DNA from 2 places in the Pseudomonas sp. NA-150 genome. Region 2 is predicted to be linked to the other one. Evidence: predicted binding sites of a transcription regulator. Region 2 holds the regulator's gene; the other holds the start of a gene.
The links. Region 2 encodes FliA, which starts transcription of late flagellar genes. Its sites were predicted from a motif close to CTAAAGTTTNNNNNNNNNNNGCCGNTAA; they were not measured.

Region 1: motA (flagellar motor stator protein MotA) is a predicted target of FliA. The motif match lies at 1,403-1,430, and genes of this name have one in related genera.

Annotation. Positions count from the first base shown of each region.
Region 1 is NZ_CP172305.1:6,159,073-6,162,488, reverse strand. Features, by position in the region: gene ACF0H7_RS28840 (HDOD domain-containing protein) at 1-1,289, opposite strand, end outside; gene motA (flagellar motor stator protein MotA) at 1,497-2,348, shown strand; gene motB (flagellar motor protein MotB) at 2,352-3,404, shown strand.
Region 2 is NZ_CP172305.1:4,766,445-4,769,860, forward strand. Features, by position in the region: gene ACF0H7_RS22505 (protein phosphatase CheZ) at 1-520, opposite strand, end outside; gene ACF0H7_RS22510 (chemotaxis response regulator CheY) at 540-914, opposite strand; gene fliA (RNA polymerase sigma factor FliA) at 1,171-1,914, opposite strand; gene fleN (flagellar synthesis regulator FleN) at 1,908-2,741, opposite strand; gene flhF (flagellar biosynthesis protein FlhF) at 2,857-3,416, opposite strand, start outside.

The DNA of each region.
Region 1 (3,416 bases), 1.4 Mb from region 2:
TGTTGCGCCAATAAACGCTGCAACACCGGGCTGGTGGCGATATTCAGGCTCAGGCTGGCGGCTTCTTTGTCCAGTCCGGCAATCTGATGTACGCGTAGCGTGGTCATGCTGCGATCGGTCATCAGCAGCATGACCCGTTGCATGCCACAGGCGACCAAGGCGTCACGAGCGACGGTGGTCAGGTGCATGGCGTTGTTGAACGGGCTCGGCTCCAGCAGCAGCTCGGCGCAGTACTTGCGCCAGGTCTGCAGGGCTTCGGCCGACGGAGGCGGGGCAGGCAGCAGGCCGCGATGTACGCGCCGGGTTTCCCACGGCCAGATCAGCGCTTCCGCCGGATGCCACAGGCCAGCCGCCCAATGCTTGCGCGCGCTGGCTGCCGCATTTTGGTGTACTTGTTGCTGAAGTTCTTCCAGCGGCTGCTGCTGGTAAAGGCTGGTCAAAAGTTGCCAGCGCTGGCTGTGCGGGCTGTCCCAGGCTTGTTGCGCCGACAGGGCGATGCCGCTGGCCAGTAACACGGTATTGGCGGGCTGATTGAGCCAGCGTCGCAACGCAGGGTCTGCGTCGAGCAATTGGCGTTGGTGCAGAGGGTCTTGGTAGTCGCGGGCAATGCGCAGCACTTTAACCAGCAGGCGGCGGTCGTTGATCAGTGCGTGGTAACCCTGGGTTACCCACATCGGCAGGCGCCAAACGTCAGCCAGCGCCAGGCATAACGTGAGCAGACGCACGCCGAACAATTGCATCTCGACTTCTTTTGCCGACTCGCCCTTATGAATGACGCGCAGCTCCCACTCTTCGAGCAGCTTGGGGTGAGCCAGCGCCATCGGCCACAGCGGCGATAAAAACAGCAGGCTGCCCCAGTGGATGTCTTGCCAGAGTCGCGCCAGACGATTGGCGAACAAGCCGTTGGCCTGTTGCGTCGAGTGCTGGCTGACCATCTGCAATTGGCGCAGGGTCGGGGGAATCTCTTGCTCATCGAGGGCGGGCAAGCGTTGCAGCAGCTCTTCAGTGCGTTTCAACCCCAGTCGATTGATCGCCACCTCAAGGCTTTCCGCCGGTTCGGTGATGCCGGTGCTGTGGTGATTGGCCTCGCGCAACACACTGAGTACCAGCGCCGGGCTTTCCTGCATCAGATCGGCGATATCACGTATCGAGCTGCGGCTATCGGCCAGCGCGGCGATGACGCGTTCGTGACTGGCAAAAGGTACAGGCAAACGGATGGCATCCAGCTGTCTGAGCCAGATGTCGAGACTGCGTGGTACGGGGAGCTGTGCTGGGGTTTCAGGAGGCATGCAAGAGGCCTGTACGACTGAGTGTTTAGACAATTTCGGATGCCGCATACCAACTAAGACCAAATGCCAGAGCGCCCGCTACAAGGGTCGAACTGGCTTTTCGCCTGAACTGACTATAGTCTGGCGCACTTATGCCGATAAGTAGAAGAAGAGTTTCAAGAACTTCCGCTCATGACCTCGAACCTGACTCAGTAAGAACTCTCCCCTATGGCTAAAATTATCGGCATCATTGTCGTTTTCGCGAGCATCCTCGGCGGATACGTCTTATCACACGGCAAGATTGGTGCACTGATTCAGCCTTTTGAGGTCATGATTATCGGTGGTGCGGCGTTTGGTGCTTTCTTGCAGGCCAACCCGGGTCACATGACGATGCACGTGATCAAAAAGTCGCTGGGGATGTTCAGTTCGCGCTTCAATCATGCGTTCTACCTGGAAATTTTGGGTCTGGTCTACGAAATCCTCAACAAGAGTCGTCGTGAAGGCATGATGGCGATTGAGGGTGATATCGAAGACGCAGCGGCAAGTCCGATTTTCGCTAAATATCCGGCCGTCCTCAAGGACGCGCGTATGACTGCATATGTCTGTGACTACCTGCGCATCATGTCCTCCGGGAACATGGCGCCGCACGAGCTGGAAGGTTTGTTCGACATGGAATTGCAGAGCATGAAGGAAGAGCTGGAGCATCCATCCCATGCCGTGACCGGGATTGCCGACGGTATGCCGGGTTTCGGTATCGTTGCGGCGGTACTCGGGATTGTGGTGACCATGGCGTCGCTGGGTGATGGTGATCAGGCGGCCATCGGTATCCACGTAGGTGCGGCACTGGTGGGTACCTTCTTCGGTATTCTCGCCGCGTACGGTTTCTTCGGTCCGTTGGCGACGTCCCTGGCTCACGATGCCAAGGAAGAGTTGAACGTGTTCGAAGCGATCAAGGCGTCGCTGGTTGCTTCGGCGTCTGGCATGCCGCCATCGCTGGCGGTGGAATTCGGTCGCAAGGTTCTCTATTCCTCGCATCGCCCCAGTTTCAGTGAGCTGGAACAAGCGGTTCGCGGTCGCTGATTCATGGAAAATAATCAGCCGATAATCGTCAAGCGCGTCAAGCGCTATGCCGCCGGGCACCATGGTGGCGCCTGGAAAATCGCTTTCGCCGACTTCGCGACGGCAATGATGGCGTTCTTCCTGGTGCTGTGGCTGATGTCCTCGGCCACCCCGCAGCAGAAAATCGCCATCGCCGGTTACTTCAAAGACCCCATCGGGTTTTCGGAAAGCGGCACGCCTTACATCATCGATCTGGGCGGCTCGCCTGCGCTGGCGCCGGACAAGACGTTGAACCCGGAGATCAAGTCCGAGCCGCAGCCGGACAAGATCAAGGTCGACACTGATCAGGTGGAAACCCTGGCCGAGCAGGTCGAGCAAGAGCGTCTGGAAATGCTCCTGCAAGAGTTGCAAACCAAGGTTGACGAAAATCCGCAGTTGAAGAAATTCAAGGACCAGATCTCGTTTGAGATCACCCAGGATGGTTTGCGTATCCAGATCATGGATGCCGAAAACCGGCCGATGTTCGACCTGGGCAGCGCGCGCTTGAAGCCATATTTCGAAGACATCCTGTTGGCCATGGCTGACACCATCAAGGCCGTGCCGAACAAGATCAGTATCAGTGGTCACACCGATGCCACGCCGTATGCGGGCACTGGCGAATTCGGTAACTGGGAATTGTCGGCGAATCGTGCGAACGCGGCGCGGCGTGCATTGGTGGCGGGTGGTTACCCGGATCCACAAGTGGCGCGGGTTGTAGGCTATGCGTCGTCGTCGCTGTATGACAAAGAGCATCCGCAGAGCCCGATCAACCGTCGGATCGACATCATCGTGCTGACCAAGAAAGCCCAGCAACACATGGAAGGCGATCAGACACCTGCGACAACACCGGCTACCCCGACAACGCCGCCGGCGGCACCTGATCTCAGCAAGCCGGCAGCGCCAGGTTCCGGGGCGCCAGGTGCTTCGGCAACGCCTCCAGCGGCCACTTCGCAAGAGCCTTTGCCGGCGCACGAGCTTAGGCAAAAGCTGAACATCTTCGAAGATGGCGTGCTGAAGATGGACGAGACCAAGAAGTAACGGGTCGACGCT
Region 2 (3,416 bases):
CCTGCGCCAACAGAATATCGTTGAGATTGGTCGACACCAGCTTGGTTTCCGTTTCGCTGCGCGCCAGGAAACCTTCGACACGGCGCGCCAGCTCGCGGAACTCTTCGGCACCGACTTCGCGACGCATGAAGCGTCCCCAATCGGCACTCAAGGCAGCAGCGTCAGTGTTGAGCCCCGTGACCAAGGGCGTGCTTTGCTCAACCAGATCCATGGTCCGGTTGGCCGCATTCTCGGTCAGCCTGACCACGTATGACAGGCGTTCGGTGGCGTCGGTGATCTGCGAGACTTCCTCGGCCTGTGGCATGTTCGGGTCGATCTGGAAATTGACGATCGCGCTGTGCAACTCGCGGGTCAATTTGCCGACTTCCTGATACAGGCCACGGTCACGAGTCTGATTCAGCTCATGGATGAGTTGCACAGCATCGCCAAACCTGCCTTTTTCAAGGCTCTGGACCAATTCCTGTGCGTGTTTTTTCAGGGTCGACTCAAAGTCGCCCATTGACGATTCGTTCTGCTCCATAGAGCCCTCGCGGCAAACATCAGCTATTGACGCGCTCGAAGATCTTTTCGATCTTTTCTTTCAGCACTTGGGCTGTGAAGGGCTTGACCACGTAACCGTTCACACCGGCCTGAGCGGCCTCAATGATCTGATCACGCTTGGCTTCGGCCGTCACCATCAACACCGGCAGGTGCTTGAGGCGCTCATCGGCACGCACGTGGCGCAGCAAGTCGATGCCGGACATGCCAGGCATGTTCCAGTCGGTCACCAGAAAGTCGAAGCTGCCGCTTTGCAGCATCGGCAGCGCGGTTGTCCCGTCATCTGCTTCCGCGGTGTTGGTGAACCCCAGGTCACGCAACAGGTTTTTAATGATCCGCCGCATCGTTGAGAAGTCATCAACGATGAGGATTTTCATGTTCTTGTCCAATTCGACCTCCAAGCAGTCTTTAACGTATCCAGCACCTGAATACGCTGTTCAATCAAAACGGGCACAGCACGCAATGGCTGCACGAAACGATGACGGGCTTGGTAATCAACAGATCGGAAAACAGGCACAGCAGGCCACAAGGCCCTGACTGACCGGCTCCTGCCTAGTCTTGTTCTTCGCTCGTAACGCTTTGCACAGCCGGCTTACAGACAACCTGCGACCACCAAGGGTCACACATGGCCTGTCAACGCGCTCGCCACTCCCCCAAACGCCCTCGCAAACGAGCTGCGCACTGGCTGTGTAACTGGCTGACCCGAGACTCGCTGACCCCCAATACTTCACCGATTTCCTTGAGGTTCAGCTCTTCGTCGTAGTACAGCGCCAACACCAGTCGCTCACGCTCTGGCAAATTGGCTATCGCATCGGCTAACGCGGCCTGGAAGCGTTCATCTTCAAGGTCCCGCGACGGCTCAAGCTGAGCGCTTGCGCCATCCTCATGCAGCCCTTCGTGTTCGCCGTCCTGCAACAGGTCGTCAAAACTGAATAAGCGACTGCCCAAGGTGTCGTTCAAAATCCCGTAATAATCATCGAGACTTAACTGGAGTTCGGCCGCAACTTCGTGATCTTTAGCGTCACGACCCGTTTTAGATTCAATTGCCCGAATCGCGTCGCTCACCATGCGCGTATTTCGATGCACCGAACGCGGGGCCCAATCGCCCTTGCGCACTTCATCGAGCATGGCGCCACGGATACGAATCCCGGCGTAGGTCTCAAAACTGGCGCCTTTGGTGGCGTCGTATTTGGTCGATACCTCGAGCAAGCCGATCATGCCGGCCTGGATCAGATCCTCGACCTGTACGCTCGCCGGCAAACGCGCCAGCAAGTGATAGGCAATGCGTTTGACCAGCGGCGCATAGCGCTCGATCAGCTCGTACTGGGAGTCTTTGGATGACTTGCTGTACATGCGGTAGCCGCTGGCGGTCATGATACGGGTCCTGCACTCGTCTGATGTACGAGTCGCTCTACGAAAAATTCCAGGTGCCCACGCGGGTTCGCCGGCAACGGCCAGGTGTCGACTTTCTGCGCAATGGCCTTGAACGCAAGGGCGCACTTGGAGCGCGGAAACGCTTCATACACCGCACGTTGTTTCTGTACGGCCTTGCGCACGCATTCGTCGTACGGCACAGCACCCACGTATTGCAGGGCGACGTCGAGGAAGCGGTCGGTGACCTTGGTCAGCTTGGCGAACAGGTTGCGGCCTTCCTGCGGGCTCTGCGCCATGTTGGCGAGCACGCGGAAGCGGTTCATGCCGTAATCGCGGTTGAGCAATTTGATCAGGGCGTAGGCATCGGTGATCGAGGTCGGTTCGTCGCAGACCACCAGCAGCACTTCCTGGGCGGCGCGGACAAAACTGACTACCGAGTCACCAATACCTGCAGCGGTGTCGATCACCAGTACGTCGAGGTTGTCGCCGATGTCACTGAACGCCTGAATCAGCCCGGCGTGTTGCGCCGGTGTCAGGTGAACCATGCTCTGCGTGCCCGAGGCCGCCGGTACGATACGAATGCCGCCTGGCCCCTGAAGCAAGACGTCACGCAGCTCGCAACGCCCTTCGATGACGTCTGCCAGGGTGCGTTTCGGGGTCAGTCCCAGCAGGACATCGACATTTGCCAGACCCAGATCGGCATCCAGCAACATGACGCGCCGGCCGAGCTCAGCCAGTGCCAGCGAGAGGTTCACTGACACGTTAGTCTTACCGACGCCACCTTTGCCGCCAGTCACTGCGATAACCTGTACGGGATGCATGCTGCCCATGTTATTTCTTTACCTTGTGTTGCTTAGACCGAGGCCACATTACTGAATGCAGGGGTGCTGGTTGTGTGAACAGCGCCCCACAGTTCGTGATGTAGGTACATTCCAATGTCATGCCTTACCCAACCCGCTTGTTAGGGTTGTGATAAAGATCCGCGAACATGTCTGCCATAGCTTCCTCGCTAGGCTCTTCCTGCATTTGCACACTGACCGCGCGACTGACCAGTTGGTGCCGTCGCGGCAAGTGCAAATCATCCGGAATTCGCGGCCCGTCCGTGAGGTAAGCCACCGGTAATTCATGGCTTATGGCCAAACTTAATACTTCCCCCAGACTGGCGGTTTCATCCAGCTTGGTAAGAATGCAGCCGGCCAGACCACAACGTTTATAGCTGTGGTAGGCGGCGGTTAGAACCTGCTTCTGGCTAGTCGTTGCCAGCACCAGGTAATTACGCGCCTTGATCCCACGCCCGGCAAGACTTTCCAACTGCATGCGCAGTGCCGGGTCGCTCGCTTGCAGGCCTGCGGTGTCGATCAAGACCACCCGCTTGCGCAACAAGGGTTCCAACGCCTGTCCCAATGATTGACCCGGATCGATATGGGTCACTGACACATTGAGAATCCGGCCCAGGGTTTTCAGTTGCTCCTGAGCACCGATGCGGTAGCTGTCCATGCTCACCA